DNA from 4 places in the Mesorhizobium sp. M0676 genome. Region 4 is predicted to be linked to each of the others. Evidence: predicted binding sites of a transcription regulator. Region 4 holds the regulator's gene; each other region holds the start of a gene.
What was found. Region 4 encodes PhoB, which activates phosphate uptake and scavenging genes when phosphate is short. Its sites were predicted from a motif close to TGTCATNNANCTGTCAT; they were not measured.

Region 1: a site for PhoB is predicted at 3,757-3,773, ahead of NKI35_RS13030 (RNA degradosome polyphosphate kinase). Genes of this name have one in related genera too.
Region 2: a site for PhoB is predicted at 3,581-3,597, ahead of NKI35_RS30510 (alkaline phosphatase D family protein). Genes of this name have one in related genera too.
Region 3: a site for PhoB is predicted at 4,003-4,019, ahead of NKI35_RS08860 (ceramide glucosyltransferase). Genes of this name have one in related genera too.

The regions. Positions count from the first base shown of each region.
Region 1 covers NZ_JAMYPU010000010.1:16,527-22,462, forward strand. The annotation lists gene ppx (exopolyphosphatase) at 1-1,409, opposite strand, end outside; gene NKI35_RS13030 (RNA degradosome polyphosphate kinase) at 1,406-3,601, opposite strand; gene NKI35_RS13035 (zinc-finger domain-containing protein) at 3,836-4,081, shown strand; gene NKI35_RS13040 (FAD-dependent monooxygenase) at 4,101-5,339, shown strand; gene NKI35_RS13045 (TIGR02117 family protein) at 5,563-5,936, opposite strand, start outside.
Region 2 covers NZ_JAMYPU010000055.1:8,913-14,848, forward strand. The annotation lists gene typA (translational GTPase TypA) at 1-1,411, opposite strand, end outside; gene NKI35_RS30505 (hypothetical protein) at 1,555-1,887, shown strand; gene NKI35_RS30510 (alkaline phosphatase D family protein) at 1,935-3,509, opposite strand; gene NKI35_RS30515 (MFS transporter) at 3,770-5,053, opposite strand; gene NKI35_RS30520 (TetR/AcrR family transcriptional regulator) at 5,127-5,744, shown strand; gene NKI35_RS30525 (hypothetical protein) at 5,841-5,936, shown strand, end outside.
Region 3 covers NZ_JAMYPU010000006.1:168,010-173,945, forward strand. The annotation lists gene NKI35_RS08845 (ABC transporter substrate-binding protein) at 1-77, opposite strand, end outside; gene NKI35_RS08850 (2'-deoxycytidine 5'-triphosphate deaminase) at 179-1,273, opposite strand; SAM riboswitch at 1,414-1,491, shown strand; gene NKI35_RS08855 (O-succinylhomoserine sulfhydrylase) at 1,549-2,739, shown strand; gene NKI35_RS08860 (ceramide glucosyltransferase) at 2,751-3,902, opposite strand; gene apaG (Co2+/Mg2+ efflux facilitator ApaG/CorD) at 4,124-4,516, shown strand; gene NKI35_RS08870 (Hsp33 family molecular chaperone) at 4,558-5,589, opposite strand; gene argF (ornithine carbamoyltransferase) at 5,698-5,936, opposite strand, start outside.
Region 4 covers NZ_JAMYPU010000015.1:88,248-94,183, reverse strand. The annotation lists gene NKI35_RS18230 (sugar ABC transporter permease) at 1-553, opposite strand, end outside; gene xylF (D-xylose ABC transporter substrate-binding protein) at 698-1,738, opposite strand; gene NKI35_RS18220 (ROK family transcriptional regulator) at 2,004-3,239, shown strand; gene phoB (phosphate regulon transcriptional regulator PhoB) at 3,270-3,959, opposite strand; gene phoU (phosphate signaling complex protein PhoU) at 3,976-4,680, opposite strand; gene pstB (phosphate ABC transporter ATP-binding protein PstB) at 4,721-5,545, opposite strand; gene pstA (phosphate ABC transporter permease PstA) at 5,563-5,936, opposite strand, start outside.

The sequences.
Region 1 (5,936 bases), on a different contig from region 4:
AGCACCAGCGCCAACGTGCCATTGCCGCGGTTTTCCCATTTCAGCCGCGGCATGACGCCGGGCATGGCCGCCGTCAGCAGATAGACGACGCGCAGCACCGCCGCCAGGATGCGGGCGCGCTCGAGATAGCGCGGCGTCGCCAGGCCGCGGATTTCCGGCGCCGCATCGTTGAACACGCCTTCGTGGCGGAACAGGCCGACCAGCGCCAGGAAGGCACGGCCGGGGTGATCGACGCCAATGAAGGAGGCGTGGGCAATGATGTTGAGCGACTGCTTGCCGCGATATTCCGGGTGTGCGCGCCAGCCTATATCGGCCAGCAGACAGGCAGCGTGGCGATAGCGCGCCTCATCCTCCGTCTCGTCGATGCCGAAGGCGGCAAAGGTCTTGTCCGTCCATTCGACAAGCTCATGCGCATGGGTGACCGAGCGCGACCGCAGCCGCGCCAGTTCCTCCGAAGCGGAGACCAGCGGATCGGCCTTCTGCTCGGCAGGGTCGAGCAGCGAATAGAGAAACCCTTCGCGCACGCCCAATGCCGAGACGATGATCTTCGACGGCTGCATCGCCGCCATGATCTCCTGCAGCACGACCGCGCCATAGGGCAGCAGCGAACGGCGGTTCTTCGACACGCCTTCGATGCCCTTGACCTTCTCGATCTCGCCTTTCGCCACCTGCTTCAGGAAATTGGCGGCGCTGTCGACACCGATCTCATAGTGGTGCATGACGCCAAGCGGGTAGTTGGTCATTTCCATGTGCAGCCGGGCAAGGTTTCGCCAGGTGCCGCCAACGGCGTAGAAGGGCCGTCCCTGCCCGCCCTTCAACAATTTGGCGCGCGCCAGTTCGTCGCGGGTGATCTTTGCCGCCTGGGCGAGCGAATTCCTGGCCATGTCCTGCAGCCGCAGGCCACCCAGCGGCAGCGTGATGCCGTCGCCGATCGCCTCGCCATTGATGTCGATAAGCTCCAGGCTGCCGCCGCCAAGATCGCCGGCAATGCCATTGGCGGGGTGGAAGCCCGAAATGACGCCAAGCGCCGAATAATGCGCCTCCTGCCGGCCAGTGAGCACGCGGATCTCTGTCTTGAGCACATCCTGGGCGCGGTGGATGAAATCGGGGCCGTTGATCGCTTCGCGGGCCGCGGCCGTTGCCAGCACAAACATGTGCTCCGCACCCGCCTGGTCGGAGAGCGCGCGGAAACGGCGGAACTCCTCCATCGAGCGCGTCACCGCCTCGGGGTCGAGCTTGCCGGTCGAAACGATGCCGCGGCCGAGGCCGGCCAGCATCTTTTCGTTGAACAGCAAGGTCGGCGAGCGCGCCAACCCTTCATAGACGACAAGGCGGATCGAGTTCGAGCCGATGTCGATGATGGACAGCGGCCGGCGATCCTGCAGCCGGCCTTGGGACGTTGAAATCATGAGCCGCTGTTCTTCTTGCGACGCTTGAACTGCGCGATGCGCTTGGGCGCATGCGACTTCAGCGCGTCACCCCGTCCCGACAGGCTCGGATTGGTCATGAAATATTCCTGCGCGTTGAACGGTTCCTCACCCTCATCCAGCACGACGCGCCGGGAGGTTCCGTCAGCCAATACGTCGAAACTTTGCTGGTTGTCCATGATGTTGCCCAGCATGATCTGGCCAAGGATCTGTTCATGCACCGTCGGATTGGTGATCGGCACCATGGTCTCGACGCGGCGGTCGAGATTGCGTGGCATCAAGTCGGCCGAGGCGATGTAGACGATCGCCTCGTCCGACGGCAGGCCATGGCCGTTGCCGAAGCAGTAGATGCGGCTGTGTTCGAGGAAGCGGCCGACGATCGACTTGACCCTGATGTTTTCCGACAGGCCGGGCACCTGCGGCCGCAGGCAGCAGATGCCGCGCACGACGAGATCGATCTCGACGCCGGCATGGCTGGCGTCATAGAGCGCGTCGATGATGTTGGGATCGACGAGCGCGTTCATCTTCATCCAGATGCGCGCCGGACGGCCAGCCAGCGCGTAGGCGACCTCGTCGGCAATGTGCTTGAGGATACGGCTGCGCAGCGTAAACGGCGAGATGGCGATCCGCATCTCATCGGTCGGCTCGGCATAGCCGGTGATGAAGTTGAACAGCTGGGCGACATCGCGCGCGATCGTCGGATCGGTGGTGAAGAAGGACAGGTCGGTGTAGATGCGCGCGGTCACCGGATGGTAGTTGCCGGTGCCGAGATGCACATAGTTGCGCAGCTTGCCGTCCTCGCGCCGCACTACTAGCGACATTTTCGCATGGGTTTTGAGTTCGAGGAAGCCGAACACGACCTGAACGCCGGCGCGTTCGAGGTCGCGCGCCCAGCGGATGTTGGCTTCCTCGTCGAAGCGCGCCTTGAGCTCGACCAGGGCGGTTACCGACTTGCCGGCCTCGGCCGCGTCGACCAAGGCGCGCACGATCGGGCTGTCGTTGGAGGTGCGGTAGAGCGTCTGCTTGATCGCCACCACCTCGGGGTCGGCCATCGCCTGGCGCAGGAATTGGACCACCACGTCGAAGGATTCATAGGGGTGGTGGACGACGATGTCCTTCTCGCGGATGGCCGCGAAACAGTCGCCGCCATGCTCGCGGATGCGCTCGGGAAAGCGTGGATTGTAGGGGGTGAACTTCAGGTCGTCGCGTGGCACGGCGACGATCTCGGAAATCTGGCTGAGCGCCAGCGGGCCGGTCAGAACGCTGATGCGGCTCGAAGAGACGCCAAGCTCGCCGGCGACGAACTCGCGCAATTCGCCGGGCATCGACTTGTCGAATTCGATGCGGATGACCGAACCGCGGCGGCGCCGCTTCAGCGCCGTCTCGAACAGGCGCACGAGATCTTCCGACTCTTCCTCGACCTCGATATCGCTGTCCCGGATGATGCGGAAGGTGCCGGAACCCTTGACCTCATAGCCGGGGAACAGCTTGCCGATATAGAGGCCGACAGCCTCCTCCAACGGAATGAAGCGAACGTGCTGCTTGCGGTCGGGCAGACGGATGAAGCGCTTCAGCGCCACCGGCAGGCGCAGAAGCGCGCTCATCTCCTCGCCATTCTTGCGATGGCGCAATTGCAGCGCCATCGAGAAGCCGAGATTGGGAATGAACGGAAACGGATGCGCCGGGTCGATCGACAGTGGAGTCAGCACCGGGAAAACCTGGTCCTGGAAATGGTCTTCCAGCCAGACTTTTTCATCCTTGGTCAGTGCATCGCGGGTGATGCTCTCAATGCCTTCCTTGTTGAGCAGCAACATCAGCGCCGAAAGGCTATTCTGCTGGTCCTCCTGCAGCCGCTCGACCTCGCGCAGCAATTGTTCCAGCTGCTGCTCCGGCGTGCGGCCGTCGGGGCTCTTGAGCGCAATGCCTTCGCGCACCTGGCCCGCAAGGCCGGCGACGCGGACCATGAAGAATTCATCGAGATTGGCGGCCGAAATCGACAGGAAACGGACGCGTTCGAGCAGCGGATGGTGCTCGTTCTGCGATTCCTCGAGCACACGCCGGTTAAACTGCAGCCAGGAGAACTCACGGTTGACGAACCGATCGGGGTTGCCGCCCTCGGGGCTCGCCACCTCGACATTGATGAATTCGCTCTGCACCGGCTTCAGTTCGTTCATGGTTCCTGCTCTTCCCCCGCCAACCGTCCCTTGGAGCGCCGCTGGACGTGCCATGCCTCTAACACGCTTTTGTGGCGCATGACCCTTCGGCGAAAACCGTTCCGATTTCAGGGACATGCACTTAACCGGCTCACCGTATCCTCTGACAGGCTTTTGCGACAGTTTCATTTCATCGATCTTGCAAACAGGCCTGTTATGTTCCAGATGCTTTTCGACGAGATCAAGGAGACGATGATGGCAGGCGGTTCCATTCCCCATTTCCAGAACGATGCGGGCCATCCGGCAATCGACATCGGCGTCAAGGAATTCATGTGCACCGGCGCCAACCCGCCCTTCGACCACCCGCATGTGTTCCTCGACATGGGCGACGACGATGAAAAGGTCTGCCCCTATTGCTCGACGCTCTACCGCTATTCGGCGAAGCTGAGGGCGACTGAAACGCTGCCGGGTGGTTGCCTTTATATCGACCAGGCCGCCTGATCCTTCCGCGACAAGCCCGATGGAGGACATCAGGTCCCGGCAGGTCATAATCGCCGGGGCCGGCATCGCCGGGCTGACCGCTGCCCTTGCCTTCGCCGGACGGGGTTATCCGGTAAAGCTTATCGAACAGGCACAGCACCTAGAAGCGGCCGGCGCCGGCATCCAGCTTTCGCCCAACGCAACACGCATTCTTGGAAAACTCGGCGTGCTCGACCGACTGCTGCCCGCAGCGTTGCGGCCGGATGCGGTCGTGCTCAAGGACGCCCGGAGTCTGCGCGAACTGGCGCGGGTACCGCTCGGGCACGCCGCCGAAGCGCGCTGGCAGTCGCCTTATCTCGTTGCTCACCGCGCCGATCTGCAGGCAGCGCTGTTGGCGCAAATGGCTGAACGACCGCAAATTGAGCTCATCACCGGCGCCCGCGTGACCGGCATCGCGAAAGACGCGCAATATGTCGCCGTGACCGCCGAAGTGGACGGCCGCGAGATCGAGGCACGCGGCAAACTGCTGGTCGGCGCCGACGGCGTCTGGTCGGCGGTCAGGGCGCAACTCGCAGGCGAGGACTTCGTCAAAAGCCGTTTTTCGGGCGAACTCGCCTGGCGAGTCACGATCGCGGCCGAGAGCGCCGCCGGCGAAGCCTTTGTCGCGATCGGCGCCGCCGACTGCGTCACCACGTTCCTGCATCCAGGCTTCCACATGGTAGCCTATCCCGTCAGCAAAGGCCGGGCCTTCAATCTCGCCGCCTTCACCAAGGGCGAGCGCATGGCGGAAGGTTGGTCAGGCCATGCCGATCCCGCGATCCTCACGGCTGCCCTGCGCGGCACCGCGCCGGGCCTGACGAAGCTTGTGGCACTGGCCGGCCCGTGGACGGCCTTTCCGATCCACACCGTCGAACAGAAGCGGTGGACGAGCCCGCAGGGCATCGCGCTGATCGGCGACGCTGCGCATGCGATGACGCCGTTTGCCGCACAGGGCGCCGCGATGGCGATCGAAGATGCCATCACGCTTGCCGACGCTATCGCCGATTTCCCTGGCGATCTGCCCAGAAGTTTTCAAATCTGGGAAAATCTTCGGCGGCCGCGTGTCGCCAAGGCCGCGCGTCGTGGGGCCGTAAACCGCCTCGCCTGGCATGCTGCCGGCCCGGTGGCGATCGCCCGCAATCTGTTCCTGGCCATGCGCTCGCCCGACAAGCTCGCCGCCGACCTCGACTGGCTCTATGGATGGCGAGCGGACACTCGGCAGTCTAGATCGTCGACGTAGCGATCCTTCCCACCCCCCTCTGTCCTGCCGGACATCTCCCCCGCAAGGGGGGAGATTGGATGTCGCCGTCGCCGTCGCCAAAATCGCCGGCGTTGCAGCAGGAGCGCCGCGGGCAAAACGGCTGATCTCCCCCCTTGCGGGGGAGATGGCCGGCAGGCCAGAGGGGGGTGCTGTCCCGCTGGCTTCAAAAGATCCAACACTGTCGCGGTGCGATGAAGGACTGCTAGTTATAAAACCGCATCGACAAGCCCAGCGAGGCCGGCAGCGGGTTCCACCAGCCGGTGCGCAGGCCGGCGGTGCGCAGGCCGGCGGCTGTCCAGGTGTTACAGCCGACAAGCGCGTTGAAATGGCCGTTCGCCTCGAAGAAGCGGTCGAAGCTGGAATAGGCGGCGTTCTCGATGACGACCGGACCATGCGGCCCTTGCTGGAAACTCGCGTCGATATAGTCGAGCAGCGCTGCAAAACGTTCCTCATCGATGTCGAAACCGGTGACAGCAGGGTGCGGCTCGGCGATGGCCCCGGCGATATCGACATGCATGACCGAGGCGTCCAGTGTCAGCGCCTTGAGGACGGGCACTGTCTTCAGCTGCGACCAGC
Region 2 (5,936 bases), on a different contig from region 4:
CGTGGAACAGCCGGTTCATCACGGCGGTGCCGCGCGTGTCGGTCAACAGTTCCGACTGGTAGCCGATCAGTCCGCGCGTCGGCGCGTGGAAGACGATGCGCTGACGGTTGCCGCCCGAAGGCCGCAGCTCGACCATCTCGGCCTTGCGCTCCGACATCTTCTGCACGACGATGCCGGCGTGCTCCTCGTCGACGTCGATGACGACTTCCTCGACCGGCTCCAGCAATTCACCGTTCTCGCCCTTCTGCATGACGACGCGCGGACGCGACACGGCGATTTCAAAGCCTTCGCGGCGCATCGTCTCGATCAGCACGGCCAGCTGCAATTCGCCACGGCCGGAAACGAAGAACGAATCCTTGTCGGGCGATTCCTCGATCTTGAGCGCGACATTGCCTTCGGCTTCGCGCAGCAGGCGGTCGCGGATGACGCGGCTGGTCACCTTGTCGCCTTCAGTGCCGGCGAGCGGCGAATCATTGACCAGGAAAGACATGGTCACGGTCGGCGGATCGATCGGTTGCGCATGCAACGCCTCGGTCACCGCCAGGTCGCAGAACGTGTCGGCGACGGTGCCTTTGGACAGGCCGGCAATGGCGACGATGTCACCCGCCTGCGCCTCTTCGATCGGCTGGCGCTCGAGGCCACGGAAAGCGAGGATCTTGGAGATGCGGCCGGTTTCGATCTGGGTGCCGTCATGGTGCAGCACCTTGACCGCCTGGTTGGACTTCAGCGTGCCGCTCTCGATACGGCCGGTAATGATGCGGCCGAGGAACGGATTGGCTTCCAGGATGGTGCCGATCATGCGGAACGGGCCGGGATGAACGGTCGGCTCCGGCACATGCTTGATGACGAGGTCGAACAGCGGCGCCAGGCCCTGGTCCTTCGGGCCTTCCGGATTTTCCGAGACCCAGCCATCGCGGCCAGAACCGTAGAGGATCGGGAAGTCGAGCTGCTCGTCGGTGGCGTCAAGCGCTGCAAACAGGTCGAACACCTCGTTGACCACTTCGACGTGGCGGGCGTCCGGACGGTCGATCTTGTTGATGACGACGATCGGCTTCAGGCCGACCTTGAGCGCCTTGCCGACGACGAACTTGGTCTGCGGCATCGGGCCTTCGGCCGCGTCGACCAGCACGATCGCCGAATCCACCATCGACAGGATGCGCTCGACCTCACCTCCGAAATCGGCGTGGCCGGGGGTGTCTACGATGTTGATGCGGGTGTCCTTCCAGTCGACCGAGGTCGCCTTGGCCAGGATGGTGATGCCGCGTTCCTTTTCGAGGTCGTTGGAATCCATGGCGCGCTCGGCGACGCGCTGATTGTCGCGGAAGGAACCGGATTGCCGCAGCAATTGGTCGACGAGGGTGGTTTTTCCATGGTCGACGTGCGCGATGATCGCGATATTACGAATTTTCATTTTGTGGTCTCGGGAGCGTTGCAGGCAGCAGGCCAAAAGGCGCCGCCTCTTTCGGTTGCGCGGCTCATACAGGGTTTTTCGCAATTGCGAAAGAGGAGGCGCACCACCAAATACTCATCAAATCTTAAGCATCTCGGTGTGAGATGGTTTTGTTAACCAAGGCGGGAACCTTTCTGGGCCCGGGTAGTTCGAAATTCATGACCGACAAACTCAACCGATTTTGGCCCCTCATCGCTTCGGTCGCATTCGCTGCCGTGCTGGCGGCCAATGCCGCTCAATCGGCCGCCACGGTGAAGGAAGCCAATCCGGCTTCGTCGCCCGACCGGACGGCCGAGCAGATGTTTGCCGACGCCCCTGATGGCGTCGACCCCGTGGTCACCGGCCCGGTCAGCGCCTCTTTCAAGCAGAGGCAGCGGGTTGCAGGCTGCGACAGCGCGGTGTGGCCGAAGATTCCGACGGTTTGCTACCCGGACTGACGGCTGCCCATTCCAGGCATAGCGATCCTTCGCACCGGCCCAAAGGCTTACGCCGACCGCACCGGATCGAGCGTCACCTTGTAAAGCTCGATGTCGTCGCGATCCATCAGCCGCACGGTCAGCTGCTCTGTCGCCCCTGAAATGTCCACCAGGCCAAAGAACTGCAGGCCGGCCGAGGGTGGCAGGTTCTGGCCCTGTTCGGTGGTCGGCGCCTTGATGAATTTCAGCTCCGGGCCGAAGGTCATGTCGAAATCATTGGGACCGAAGGTACCGGCGTGGATCGGGCCCGAGACGAATTCCCAGAAAGGATTGAAATCCTGGAACCGCGCCTTGTCGGGGTTGTAATAGTGCGCCGCCGTGTAGTGGACATCGGCGGTCAACCAGACCGTGTTGGTGATGCCGGCAGTCTTGATGTAGCGCAACAGGTCGGCGATCTCGAGCTCGCGGCCTTTGGGCAGGCCATTGTCGCCATTGCTGATGGCTTCCGCGCCGACCTTCTTGGCGCCGTCGTCCCAGACGACGAGGCCGAGCGGCATGTCGGCGGCAATGATCTTCCAGGTCGCCCTGGAATTCGTCAGCTCGCGCTTCAGCCATTTCGTCTGCTGTTCGCCCAGCATGCGTGACTGCGGCGTCATGTCCTCCTGCATGTCGGGGCCGTTCGGGCCGCGATAGGAGCGCATGTCGAGGAAGAACACGTCGAGCAGCGGCCCATGCGCGATCTTGCGGTAGACGCGGCCGGGCTCGGACGGCTCGTAGCGGATCGTCGTCATCTCATGGAAGGCGCGCGCCGCACGCGCCGCGAGCACATGGATGGATTTTTCGGTGTAGCGGCTGTCGGCGCCGAGATTCTTCGAATCCGACCAGTTGTTCAGCACCTCGTGATCGTCCCACTGGTAGAAGGTCGGGCAGATGGCGCTCAAGGCCAGAACGTTTTTGTCCATCATGTTGTATTTCCACTGGTCGCGGTACTCATCCAGCGTCTCGGCCACCTTGCGCTTGCCGTCGATCAGGACGACGTTTTTCCACTTGCCGCCGCCAGGCAGGTCTACCTCGTCCTTCATGGCGCCATCGGCATAGATGGTGTCGCCGGAATGCAGGAAGAAATCCGGCGTGTGCCTGGCGATGGTGGCGTAGGTTTTCATGCCGGTCTCATCGATTCCCCAGCCCTGGCCGGCCGTGTCGCCCGACCAGGCGAATTTTATGTCGCGCTTCGAGGCGGGTGCTGTGCGGAAACGGCCGACGATCGGTTCGGAAACGGCGTTGATATCCGACAGGTCGGCGGCAGTCATCCGGTAGAAGATATCCTGGTCGGAGGCGAGGTCGGTAAGCAGGCGCTTGACCGTGAAGTCGCTGGCCGGCGAGGTATCGAGCGGCGCCAGCCGCGTCGCATTGGCGAAGTTTTCCGTCGACGACACTTCGAACATGACGCGCGAAGGCCGGTCGGTGCGCGTCCACACCATGCCGCTCGAGGCATCGACATCGCCGGACTGGACGCCATGGGTGAAGGCCGGGCGCTGGCTGGCGCGCGAATAATAGGGCAAAGCGAGCCCCGATGCGCCGAGCAGACCGGCGGCGCTGGCAGAGGTGACGAAAGCGCGGCGGGTCAACGAGATCTTGTTCATGGCTGTCTCCTGATGGCTTCGAACGGTGCCAGCAAGCTCCAGCTTCAATGTTTCAGCCACATCCCGGGAAGATGAAACTTTGATAACAATCGACAGGTGATCTCCGCCCTTGAGGGGGGAGATGTCGCCGAAGGCGACAGAAGGGGGTCGCCTCGCTTGGAGCGCCGACCTCTGCGCAAGAGGCTGAGTCCGGTCGCACGGACCCCCTCTGGCCGCTTCGCGGCCATCTCCCCCCTGAGGGGGGAGATTAGTACCGCGCCTTACGCCGCTTGCGGCTCCGGATCGAAAGCCGGCCTGCTCGTATTGATCAGCAGCGACAGACACGCAGCCACGATCGCCGTCATGCCGGCGATCAGGAAAGCCAGTTCGTAATTGCCCTGCAATTCGCGCATGGTGCCGCCGAAGGCGGCGGCGGTGGCGGCGCCGACTTGGTGGCCGGCTACGATCCAGCCGAACACGATCGGGCCGCTGCGGTCACCGAAGGCCTCGTTGGCGAGCCTGAGCGTCGGCGGCACGGTGGCGATCCAGTCGAGACCGTAGAGCACCGCGAAGATGATCAGGCTGGTCGCCGAGAAGCCGGAATAGGGCAGATAGATCAGCGCCAGACCGCGAATGCCGTAGTAGACGCCGAGCAGCTTGCGCGGGTCGAAACGGTCGGTGAGCCAGCCCGAGAGCGTCGTCCCGATCAGGTCGAAAATGCCCATAAGCGACAGCAGGCCCGCGGCCTGTACCTCGGGGATGCCCATATCGCCGCAGAAGGAGATCAGATGCGTGCCGACCAGCCCGTTGGTGGTGAAGCCGCAGATGAAGAAGGTGGCGAACAGATACCAGAAGACGCGGGTGCCGGCAGCGCGGCGCAGCGTGTTGAGCGTATGCGCCAGGAAATTGCCTTGCGATGCCGGCGATACCGGCGGCACGTCATCGGCCCCGGCGCCATAGCGCACCATGCCGATCGAAGCGGGACGCTCCGGAACCAACAGCCAGACCAGCGGCAGAAGACAGGCGGTGGCGATCGAGACGGCGGTAGCGACGGGCTGCCAGCCGCCCGACTGGGCGAGCGATGCCAGCAGCGGCAGGAACACCAAGAGGCCGGTGGCGCTGGAGGCCGACATCAGCCCCATCACCAAGCCGCGATTGGTCTTGAACCAGCGGTTGACGATGGTGGCGCCGAGCACGGTGGCGACCGCGCCGGAGCCGATGCCGGAAAACACGCCCCAGGTGAGGAACAGGTGCCATGGCTCGGTCATCAGCAGGCTGAGCGCGGTCGAGCCCGACATGATCACAAGCGAGGCAAGCAGCGTGCGGCGCAAGCCGATACGCTCCATCAATGCGGCGGCAAACGGCCCGGTCAGGCCGTAAAGGAAGATGCCGATCGCGGCGGCAATCGAAACCGTATCGCGCCCCCAGCCGAAGCTTTTATCCAACGGCAGCATCATCACCGAGGGTGCGGAACGAAGCCCGGCCGCGATCAACAGGCAGAGGAAGATGACGCCAACCACGACGAAAGCGTAGCGCTGGCCAAACGGACGGGATTGAGCTATCATGTTACTGACCGGTACGTTGCAGGGTGAGGACCTGTATACGTACCGATCGGTAACACGTCAATCGAGTCATACCATGCCAACGGACAAAAATTTTGAACTGACCATCAAGGACGGTCATGCAGTGGCACCGCCCAAGGCTGCCAAGAAAATCCTCGACGTGGCGTACGACCTGTTCTACCGCCGCGGCATCCGGGCGATCGGCGTCGACGAGATCGTCAAGCGCGCCGGCGTCACCAAGCCCAGCCTCTACCGCAGCTTTCCCTCCAAGGACGAGCTCGCCGCTTCCTATCTCAGGCAATATGACCGTGAGTATTGGGAGCGTTTCGACGAAGCCGTGGCTGCCCACCCCGGCGACCCGCGCGCACAGCTCAGGGCTTTCCTGACTCGCGTCGGCAAGCGCACGCAAAGGCCGGACTATCGCGGCTGCGGCATGACCAACGCGGCGGTGGAATATCCCGAACATGGCCATCCGGCGCGCGTCGTCAGCGAGGCCAACAAGCAGGAGTTGCGCCACCGCCTGCGCGCGATGGCCGCAGCGATGGGCGCTAAAGACCCTGAGACGCTCGGCGACGGCCTGCTGCTGTTGATCGAAGGCGCCTATATCAGTGGCCAGCTCTTCGGCCTCGGCGGCCCGGCGGCAGCGGTCGCCCGCAACGCCGACCTGCTGATCGAGGCGAGCTTGAAGAAATAGACCTCTTGCGATCCATTCCAACCGCAAGCAATATCGCTGTCATGTCAGCGATCAAAACAGAATCGCAGGTAACGACTTGAACATTGCTCAGACGATTTGGACGATCTCAAAAAAATGTTCGGGATCAATTACATGAAGCGGGGCGACCTGGCGTTGATCTCGCACGAGGAAAAGAGGGATATTGCCACGGTC
Region 3 (5,936 bases), on a different contig from region 4:
GCCTCAGCCAGCGAGCCGGCCGATATCACCAGCATGGCAGCGCCCGCTGCCGATATGATCCATCTTGAAATCTGCATTTTGGTTCCCCTTGCGCGCCGTTCTCTTGCCGGCCACCGAAAGGCAGCCAAGCATGGTGAGGCAGCGCAGGCAAGTATTTTGCCTGACGGTGATCGAAGGCTCAGCCGGCGGGGCGGAAATGCTTGGAGAGCTTGAGGCCTTGCGCCTGGTAATTCGAGCCGAGATCGGTGCCGTAAAGCGCCTGCGGCCGCTTCAGCATGTGTTCGTAGACCAGCCGGCCGACGATCTGGCCGTGGTCGAGGATGAACGGCACTTCGTGGCTGCGCACTTCGAGCACCGCCCGGCTGCCGGTGCCGCCTGAGGCCGAATGGCCGAAGCCCGGATCGAAGAAGCCGGCATAGTGAACACGGAATTCGCCAACCAGCGGATCGAAGGGCGTCATCTCGGCGGCGTAGAGCGGCGGCACGTGCACGGCTTCGCGGCTGACCAGGATGTAGAACTCGTCCGGGTCGAGCACCAGTTCGCCGGCGCCGCTCTTGTAGAGCGGCTCCCAGAAATCGACGGCATCCTGGGCGGCGCGCTTGTCGACATCGACCAAGCCGGTGTGATGCTTGCCGCGATAGCCGACCAGGCCGTTCTGGTCGCCGTCAAGATCGATCGACAGCGCAATGCCGCCGCCGGAAATGTTGGGCGGCTCGGTCGCCACCAGCATCTCGGCGCGGTGCAATTCGTTCAGTTCTGCCTCCGACAACAGCGCGTTGCCAGTGCGAAAGCGGATCTGCGACAGCCTCGATCCGGCGCGTACGACGATCGGGAAGGTGCGTGGACTGACTTCGAGATAAAGCGGCCCGTGATAGCCGGGGGCGATCTTGTCGAACTCATGGCCGCGATCGGTCATCACCCGGGTGAAGATGTCGAGCCGGCCGGTCGAGCTTTTCGGGTTGGCCGAGGCCGACACGTTTGCGGGCAGCGCCAGGCTTTCGAGCAGCGGCACGATGTAGACGCAGCCGGTTTCCAGCACCGCGCCCTCGGCGAGACTGAATTCGTGCAATTTCAGCCGGTGAAGCTTGTCGGCCACCAGATGATCGGGACCCGGCAGGAAGGAGGCGCGCACGCGAAAAGCCTTGTCGCCGAGCCTGAGATCGAGGCTCGCCGGCTGCACCTGGTCGACATCGAGCGCGCGCGGCGACTTCAGCGCGCCGGACTGAAACAGCGCGGAAATGTCCTGATCGGGAAGAATGCCTGTCTGCCGCAAAAGGCTGGCTCCGCTCCAAGGTCGGTCTCTTTGTGGCAGGTTCTTGCCGCAAAACCGCTGGATATTATTGCGGAACCTGCCTGGTACAAACCTCTTAATGAAGCCGGCAATTGACGCAAGCGCAGGTGAGGTCTAAAGGGTCGTTATCCCGTGGTGATTTGGCCGGTCGGCTTGCAGCCACGTTAAACAAGTCGCTAAAGGACCGTCGGGCCGCAAGGCCATATGGACCGGTTGCGACTTTCGCGGCCGGTTTTTTTGTGTCTGGAACAAAAGCGATGAGCACCAAGAAGCGTAACTGGAAACCTCAGACCGCACTCGTGCACGGGGGAACGCTGCGTTCCCAGTTCGGCGAGACGTCGGAAGCGATGTACCTCACCCAAGGCTATGTCTACGAGACGGCGCAGGCTGCCGAGGCCCGTTTCAAGGGCGAGGAGCCGGGCTTCATCTATTCGCGCTATGCCAACCCTACTGTCGACATGTTCGAAAAGCGCATGTGCGCGCTGGAGGGTGCCGAAGATGCGCGCGCCACGGCGTCCGGCATGGCGGCGGTGTCGGCAGCGCTCCTGTGCAGCGCCAAAGCCGGCGACCATATCGTTGCGGCGCGCGCGCTGTTCGGCTCCTGCCGCTGGGTGGTGGAGACGCTGGCGCCGAAATACGGCATCGAGGCAACGCTGGTCGACGGCACCGACATCGCCAACTGGGAAAAGGCGGTGCGGCCGAACACGAAACTGTTCTTCCTGGAAAGCCCGACCAATCCGACGCTGGAAGTGGTCGACATCGCAGCGGTGGCGGCGCTCGCCACCTCGATCGGCGCCAGGCTGATCGTCGACAATGTCTTTGCCACGCCCTTGCAGCAGAAGCCCTTGCAGCTCGGCGCCCATATCGTCGTCTACTCCGCGACCAAGCACATTGACGGCCAGGGACGCTGTCTCGGCGGCATCATCCTGTCCGACAAGAAATGGATCGACGAGAATTTGCACGACTATTTCCGCCACACCGGCCCGAGCCTGTCGCCGTTCAACGCCTGGACGCTGCTCAAGGGCCTGGAGACGCTGCCGGTTCGGGTGCGCCAGCAGACGGAAAGCGCGGCCAAGATCGCGGATTTCCTGGCAGGACGGCCGGAAATCGCCCGCGTCATCTATCCCGGCCGCGCCGACCACCCGCAGGCCGACATCGTCAAGAAGCAGATGACGGGCGGATCGACGCTGATCTGCCTCGACGTCAAGGGCGGCAAGCAGGCGGCCTTCGCCTTGCAGAACGCGCTCGACATCGTGCTGATCTCCAACAATCTCGGCGACGCCAAGAGCCTGATCACCCATCCGGCGACCACCACGCACAAGAACCTCAGCGACGAAGCTCGCGCCGAGCTTGGCATCGGGCCGGGAACGCTCAGGCTGTCGGTCGGTCTTGAGGATACGGACGATCTGCTGGAGGACGTTGCGCAGGCGCTGAAGGCCGCCGGATAGGCCGCGAGGCGTCACGCTCCCGACGAAACCTCTTCCAGTTCGGCCGTCTTGGTGCCGATGGTCATGATGTTGCCGCGCCAGTCGACGGCGCCGCTCAGCCAGCCGCGCGCCCAGATGGCGGGAAGCATCATGTCGCGCACCATCATCGCCGGGACCATGCGCAGCGACAGGTGCCAGCCCTTGGCCGCGGCCAGCGCGCATTCGGGAATGTAGGCCGCCGTCAGCACGGCCAACACCGTGGCCGGCAGGCTGATGCCGGCACTTGCGGCCGCCACCAGCGCCAACGCCAACGGCACGGCGACGCCGGTCAGGATCTCGGGTGCGAAAAACAGCGGGAAAGTGACGCGGCGCAACCGCGCCCAGCGCGCCTGGCGCGACCAGATGTCGGCAAGTCGGCGCTGCCCCAGTGGTTGCTCGAAAGGCGAGGCAACGAGATTGACGTGCAGGCCCAGTCCGTTGACCAGCTTGGTTGCAGCAGCATCCTCGGCGATCTCGGCGGCCAGCGCGCGGATACCGCCATTGGTATCGAGCATCGGCTTGTTCCACAGCATGCTCTTGCCCTGGGCAAAGCCGAGACCGAGCGCCTCGCCGGCATATTGCCAGCGCGCCTGCAGCGTGTTGAGGAACGCGCATTCGACCTCGGCCCAAAAGCCATCCGGCCGAGAGCCGATCGGCGTCGAGCAGATAAGCCCGGTATTGGTCCGCCAGGCCGCCATCAGGTGCTGGACGTAATCCCTTGGCATCAGCACGTTGGAATCCGCCAGAATAACCCAATGATAGCGCGCCGCTTCCCAGCCCTTGACGCAGTTGTTGAGCTTCGGGTTGCTGCTGACGCGGTCGTCGCCGATCAGCAGCCGGGCCGGCACGTTGGGAAACAGGACGATCGCCCTGTTTATCAGTTTGACGACGGGATCGTCGGCGTGAGCGACGCAGAAGATCAGTTCGTAGCGCGGCCAGTCGAGCGAGAAGGCTCGCTGCAGCGTCTCTTGTGTGAACGGCTCCACGCCGCGCGACGGCACGACGATCGAGACCGGTGGCTGCTCGCCGGACGGCGGAGGGATAAGGCGACGCGCTTGCAGTTTCGACGAAGCAAGCAGGATGCTGGCGAGATTGGAAAGAAGCAAAGCGGAGGAAGCGAAGGCGGCTGTGAGAGCTAGTTCCATCGAGATCTGGTCACTCCGGAAAGGCCGCTCGCGGCTGCTTTGTCAGTCGACAGATGGGCCTTGAGTCGCCGGCAAGGTTTGCGCACACCAACATTGTCATGTGTCACTTAAATGACATTGTTTGTCGGCACTGCGCTTTGAGGCTGGCAGGACATGCCGCTCTGCGCGTATCAAACCGCATGGCGCGACAAATGTTCCCTGCTGCGCAACCGGAGCAGCCCATGTACCGCGCCGTCACGCGCAACATCGAAGTGCAGGTCAGACCGTTCTACCTGGAGGACCGCTCGGACCCGGCGGAGAACCGTTATGTCTGGGGCTACCAGGTGACGATCGACAACCAGTCGGACGATTTCGTGCAGCTTATGGCGCGTTACTGGCACATCACCGACGGCAGCGGCCGGGTCGAGGAAGTGCGCGGCGCCGGCGTGGTCGGCGACCAGCCTGAGCTCAATCCCGGCGACAGCTATCAATACACGTCAGGCTGCCCGCTCTCGACGCCCTCCGGTTTCATGGTCGGCCACTACACCATGCGCAACAAAAAGGGCGAGACGTTCGACGTCGCTATTCCCGCGTTTTCGCTGGATCTGCCGGGGACCCGACGGACGGTGAATTAGGGGTTTTCTCCCCGTCACTATACGGGGAGAAGGAAGAGATGCTACTGAGTTGCAAACTCCGCCGGGTCGAAGTCGTACTGCTTCGAGCAGAACTCGCAGGCGACGTGGATGCCGCCATCTTCGGTGCTGTCCTTGATCTCCTGCGCGGAAAACCCCTCGAGGATGCCGCGTATCTTGTCCCTTGAGCAGGAACATTGGTCGGCGACCGGCACGCCGCCGAAGACGCGCACGCCATGTTCGTGGAACAGCCTGTAGAGCAGCCGCTCGGCGCCGATGGTCGGGTCGATCAGCTCGGTCGGCTCGATGGTGCCGAGCAGCGCCACCAGCTCGCGCCACGAATTGTCGGCCGGCTCCTGCGTCACGTCACGCGGATCGCCGTCGCCGCCCGAAATGTCGGGCACGCGCATGCGCTCGGGTGACTGCGGCAGGAACTGCGCCAGGATGCCGCCGGCGCGCCACTGCTCACGAGCGCCGCCGGGACCTGGCGTCAGAAGCTTGGCCACCGACAGCCTGAGGTCGGTCGGGATCTGCTCCGACTGGCGGAAATAGGTGCGCGCGGCGTCCTCCAGCGTCTCGCCGTCGAGCTGGACGATGCCCTGATAGCGCTGCGTGTGCGCGCCCTGGTCGATGGTCAGCGCCAAAACGCCGCTGCCCAGCAGCGTCTGCTGCGAGGTCTGGCCTGCGGCCACCAGGGCCTCCAGCCGGTCGGCGTCGAAACGCGCATAGGCGCGCAATGCCGAAGGCGTGGAGAAATCCGCGACCAGCATGTCGACCGGGCCGTCGGTGCGGGTCTGCAGGATGAACTTGCCTTCGAATTTGAGCGAGGTGCCGAGCAGCACCGTCAGCACACAGGCTTCCGCCAGCAGGCGGGCGACCGGCTCGGGATAGTCGTGACGGTTGAGGATGGCGTCGAGCATCGGCCCGAGTTGCACGGTGCGGCCGCGCACGTCGAGCGGGCCGACCTCGAAGGGTACGACATGATCGTCGCCGGCATAGCCGAACTCGCCGAGTTTGGGGTGATGTTCAGTCACTTGATGCGTTTCCAACATGACAAAGCTCCAGGGCGCGGCCATGCGGCCCGGAGGGGTGCATGCGTCCAAACGCGCTTGATTTGCGTGATGGGGCGCAAATAGGCATCGCGCCGCCCCGGATCAAGCGCTTGGAGATCAAGCGCCTGGAGATCAAGCGCCCAGACACCAGGCCAAAACCGCCTTCTGGGCGTGGAGCCGGTTCTCGGCTTCGTCGAAGACAACCGAATGCGGACCGTCGATGACCTCGTCGGTGACTTCCTCGCCGCGATGCGCCGGCAGGCAGTGCATGAACAGGGCGTCGGGCTTGGCCCTGGCCATCAGCGCCGCATTGACCTGATAGGGCGAGAAGACATTATGGCCGCGGGCGCGGTGTTCCTGGCCCATCGACA
Region 4 (5,936 bases):
AGGTGGCGTCGAGTGGCGCGACCGTGCGCCCGCTGGTGATGAGCCATGCCATGCCACGCCAGACCAGCAGGCCACCAAGCGTCACGATGAAGGCCGGAACCTGCATATAGGCGATGATGAAGCCCTGGAACGCGCCGATCAGCAGACCAAGCACCACGCCGGCGGCAAGCGCGACGACCCAGAGCCAGGGGTTTCCAAGCTGGAAGCCGATGACGCGAATCAGGAATTCGGCCTGTGCCACGCCCATGATCATGCCGATCACGCCTTCGACGGAGCCCACCGAAAGGTCGATGTTGCGCATGACGATGACCAGTACCATGCCGGTAGCCATGATCGCGACCGAGGACGTCTGCACCGACAGGTTCCAAAGATTGCGCGGCGTCAGGAAAAGCCCGCCCGACAGGATATGTATGCCGACCCAGATGACCAGCAGCGCGCCGACCATGCCGAGCATGCGCGTGTCGAGCTCGGTCGCCTTCAGGAACCGGGCGACCGCGCCGAGTTCAGACGCTCGTGCCGTATCGGCCTGCGGATTTGAGGTCGTGTCGGTCATGATGTCCTCCAGCGGCTTGCCGTCTGGCGCGGATGCCGGACCACAGCCTAGAAGTTTGCCGCCGATGGCGGAAACACACAATTCTCGTAGAGAAAACGCCGCGGCTTGACCGCCGCGGCGCCTCATTTCTTCAAGTCGTCGAGATCAGTTGCAAGCCGCGACGCTGCCTGCGGCGACGCCTGTGCAGACTTCGTCCTTCTTGATCCAGCCGGCGTCGATGACGACGTTGAGGTTGTCCTTGGTGATCGCGACGGGGGTCAGGAACAGCGACTTGACGGTGTTGCCGCCAGGCGTGGTGAAGTCCTTGGCGCCGGCAATGTCGCCCGTCTTCTTGCCATCGGCGAGCTGCGAGGCGATCTCGGCGGCGTTCTTGCCGAGTTCGCGCGCGTCCTTCCACACCGACACCGTCTGCGTGCCGAGTGCGATGCGGTTCAGAGCGGCATGGTCGCCATCCTGGCCCGAGACCGGAACCGTTCCGGCGAGGCCCTGCGCCGTCAGCGCGGCGACAACGCCGCCGGCGGTGCCGTCATTCGCCGCAACCACGGCATCGACTTTGTTGTCGTTGGCGGTCAGGAACTGTTCCATGTTCGTCTGGGCGTTGGCCGGCAGCCAGCCATCGGTATAGGCCTCGCCGACATTCTTGATCTTGCCCGAGTCGATGGCTTCCTTGAGCACTTCCATCGAGCCCGAGAACAGGAAATCGGCATTCGGATCCGAGCCAGAGCCCTTAATGAAGACATAGTTGCCTTCGGGCTTCGCCTTGAACACTTCGCGGGCCTGCATGCGGCCGACTTCCTTGTTGTCGAAGGTCAGGTAAAAGACGTCCTTGTTCTCGATCAGGCGGTCATAGCCGACGACCGGAATGCCTTCGTCCAGCGCCTTCTGCACCGCCGGGCCGATGGCCGAGGCGTCCTGCGCCAGGATGATCAGAGAGTTGGCGCCCTGCGAGATCAGGCTTTCGACGTCGGTCAGCTGCTTGCCGGGATTGGACTGCGCGTCGGCGGAAATGTACTTGTCGCCGGCAGCCTCGATCGCCGTTTTCATCGCAGCCTCGTCGGTCTTCCAGCGCTCTTCCTGGAAGTTCGACCACGACACGCCGATGACCTTGTCCTTCGCCTGCGCGACCGACATCAGCGCCAGCGACATGGCGACACCCGCCAGCATGGCGGCTGCAAATCTGTTCATCATAATCCTCCCTGCGCCGCGTGCGGCGCGACAAAACTGGCCCGAGGGCCGGCACACAGAGGCCCTATTTTTCGAGCCTCGAAAAAATACTGGTTCAATGATAAGGCGCTGTCAACATCGATTCTGATGGATTCTGATGGCCCTTGCCGATTTTTTTCGAGGTCCGCAATAAACAATGACAGGGCTGCCGGCGTCTGCCAATATTTGGCTGGTGCCGTCGAACGCCTTCACTATCATGAGGCGCGAGGAGGCCGGGAGGAAACAAATGTCGGTTGGAATCCGCCACGACGATCTGCGCCGTCGCAACCGTGCCATGGTGATTTCGGCCGTGCGCCGGGCCGGCCAGCCGTCGCGGACCGAGATTGCGGCGACCACCGGCCTCAGCCACTCGACCATATCGGCAATCTCGTCTGATCTGATTGAAGAAGGCATCCTGATTGAAGGCAAACCTGGCGAGACAGGCGCACTGAAACGCGGCCGGCCGCAGGTCGGCCTTGGCCTCAACCCGGAAGCGGCGGCGGTGATGACCGTCGTGCTGTCGCTCAATTTCCTGTCCGTCACCGTCATCGACTATGCCGGCCACGTCGTCGCCGAGGAACAGCGCCGGCTGGACACGCTGACCAAGCCGCGCGACGAGCTGATTGGCGAATGCGTAGCAATCGTCCGGCGGCGGCTTGAGGATCCCGACCTCGATGTCCAGAGCATCGCCCGCATTGCCATGGGCATCCAGGGCATCACCGATTCGCAGGCGCGCGCCATGCTGTGGTCGCCAATCACGCCACTGACCGACATTGCCTTCGCCGACATGTTGGAAGCGGAATTCGGCATTCCGGCCACCATGGAGAACGACTGCAACATGATGGCGGTGGCGCTGCAATGGCGCCAGCCCGAGCGCTACCGCGACAATTTTATCGCCATCCTCTTGTCGCACGGCATCGGCATGGGACTGGTGCTGAAAGGCGAACTGTTCACCGGCACCCATTCCTCGGGCGGCGAGTTCGGCCACATGATCCACCGTCCGGGCGGCGCGCTCTGCCGCTGCGGGCGGCGCGGCTGCGTCGAGGCCTATGCCGGAAACTACGCCATCTGGCGCAGCGCCAAAATGATGAGCGAAGATGCCGAGCCGGTCGATGTCGGCGACGCTGATATGCGCGCACTCGCCGCGCGCGCCCGCGAAACCGATGGCCCGGAGCGCGAAGCCTATCGCAGGGCCGGCGAGGCGCTCGGCTTCGGCCTCGGCAGCCTGTTTGCACTGATCGATCCGGCACCCGTCGCCATGGTCGGCGTCAGCGCCGCCGCCTTCGACTTGATCGAACCGGCATTGCGCGAAGCGATCGCCCAGACCGCCGGCGGCCAGCACTCGAAATCGATCTCCTTCGACACCGAGCCCAACGAGCTGCCGCTGATCCGCGAAGGCTGTGCCATGCGCGCGCTCGGCTTCGTCGATCAGGAGATTTTCGCGCCGGGCATTCAGGCCAAATCCGGCAAGCATGTCGCCTGAATGGCCGGCAACGGCGCGACGCGCAGCATCCTAGTCTTCCCTGATCGCGTAGCCAGCGCCGCGAATGGTACGGATGACATCCGGCATGCGGCCGTTGTTGACCGCTTTGCGTAAGCGCCCGACATGGACGTCAACGGTTCGCTCGTCGATATAGATCGTCTCGCCCCAGACATTGTCGAGCAGTTGGCTGCGCGAGAACACGCGGCCGGGATGGCGCATCATGAATTCGAGCAGCCGGAACTCGGTCGGTCCGAGCCTGATCTCGCTCTTCTTGCGGTAGACACGGTGCGACTCGCGGTCGAGCACGATGTCGCCGACCTTGAGCACGCTGGACAGCACTTCCGGCTTGGCCCGGCGCAGCAGCGCCTTCACTCGCGCCATGAACTCCGGCGTCGAGAATGGCTTGACCAGATAGTCGTCGGCGCCGGTGGACAGGCCGCGCACGCGATCGCTTTCCTCACCGCGCGCGGTCAGCATGATGATCGGCAGCCGCTCGGTTTCGGGCCGCACTCTAAGCCGCCGGCAGAGCTCGATGCCGGAAACAGCGGGCACCATCCAGTCGAGCACCAGGAGATCGGGCACGTTTTCCTGCAGGCGGATCTCGGCCTCGTCGCCGCGTGTCACCACCTCGACGTGATAGCCTTCGGATTCGAGGTTGTAGCGGAGGAGCACGCCTAGCGGTTCCTCGTCCTCCACGACCATGATGCGTGGCGCGATCATCGGCAGTTCACCCTCATCAGGCCGGCATGGCCATCGCCGTCTCGTCCTGCTTCGGACGATTGGCGGGCAGTTGCTGGCCGGTCAGCACATAATACGCATTTTCGGCGATGTTGGTGACATGATCGCCGATGCGCTCAAGATTCTTGGCGCAGAACAAGAGATGCGTGCAGGCGGTGATGTTGCGAGGGTCTTCCATCATGTAGGTCAAGAGCTCACGAAACACGGACGTGTATTTGACGTCGATGCGCTCGTCGTCATTCCTGAGTTTTGCAAGCGCTGCCGCATCGGTGGCGGCATATTCCTCGACGACGCCTTGCACCTGGATCAGCACCAGCTGCGCCATGGCGTCGATGGAGTGCGACAGGTCGCGCGGCGTGACACTGAGGCCCACGGTGCCGACGCGCTTGGCGATGTTCTTGGCGAGATCGCCGATGCGCTCGAGGTCGCCGGCCATGCGGATCGAGCCGACCACGGCGCGCAGATCGTTGGCCATCGGCTGGCGCTTGGCGATCAGCGTGATGGCGCGGTCGTCCAGTTCGCGCTGGCGCGCATCCATGATGGCGTCGTCGGAAACGACACGCTGTGCCAGCGCATTGTCCGAATTGAGCAGCGCCCTGGTCGAGCCGCTGAGCATCGAGCCTGCCAGATCGCCCATGTCGCGGATCAGCTTGCTGATCTGCCCGAGCTCTTCATCGAAGGAGGCGACGGTATGTTCACCCATGATCTTGGTCCTCGTGCCTGAAATTCACCCGCCGGAAGGTTCAGCCGAAGCGGCCGGTAATGTAATCCTGGGTGCGCTTGTCGTCGGGGTTGGTGAACATCTTGTCGGTTGCGCCCTCCTCGACGAGATAGCCGAGATGGAACATCGCCGTGCGCTGCGACACGCGCGCCGCCTGCTGCATCGAGTGGGTGACGATGACGATCGTGTAGTTCTGGCGCAGCTCGTCTATCAGCTCCTCGACACGGGCGGTGGCGATCGGATCAAGCGCCGAGCAGGGCTCATCCATCAGGATCACTTCCGGCGACACGGCGATGGCGCGCGCGATGCACAGGCGCTGCTGCTGGCCGCCGGACAGGCCGGTGCCGGGCTCCTGCAGGCGGTCCTTGACCTCGTTCCAGATCGCAGCCTTCTTCAGGCTCTGCTCGACGATCTGGTCCATGTCGGACTTGCGCTTGGCCAGCCCATGGATGCGCGGGCCGTAGGCGACGTTCTCGTAGATCGACTTCGGGAACGGGTTGGGTTTCTGGAACACCATGCCGACGCGGGCGCGCAGTTCGACGACATCGATGTTCTTGTCGTAGATGTCGTCTTCATCGAGCGTGATCTTGCCGGTCACCCGCGCCGAATCGATGGTGTCGTTCATGCGGTTGAGGCAGCGCAGGAAGGTCGACTTGCCGCAGCCGGACGGGCCGATCAGCGCCGTCACCTGGTTCTGGCGGACGTCGAGATTGACGTCGAACAACGCCTGCTTCTCGCCGTAGAAGACGCCGACCTTGTCGCCGCGCATCTTGATGACTTCGTTCGACTTGGCGTTCATTTTGTCGCCCACTGCATTCTCAAGGGACTGTTCGGTCATGATGTTCATACCAAATTGCCTTTTTTCTACCAGCGCCGCTCGAACCGGCGCCGGAGCACGATCGCGGTGATGTTCATGGCCATGAGGAAGACGAGCAGGATGATGATGGCGCCGGACATGCGCTCGACAAAAGCGCGCTCAGCCTCGTTTGCCCACATATAGATCTGAACCGGCAGCGCGGTCGCCGGATCGAAAGGCGTCGTCGGATAATCGGCGACGAAAGCGACCATGCCGATCAAGAGCAGCGGTGCTGTCTCGCCGAGCGCACGCGCCAGGCCGATGATGGTGCCGGTAAGGATGCCTGGGGCGGCAAGCGGCAGGATGTGATGGAACACCATCTGCATCTTGGAGGCGCCGAGGCCGAGCGCCGCCGAGCGGATCGACGGCGGCACCGCGGCGA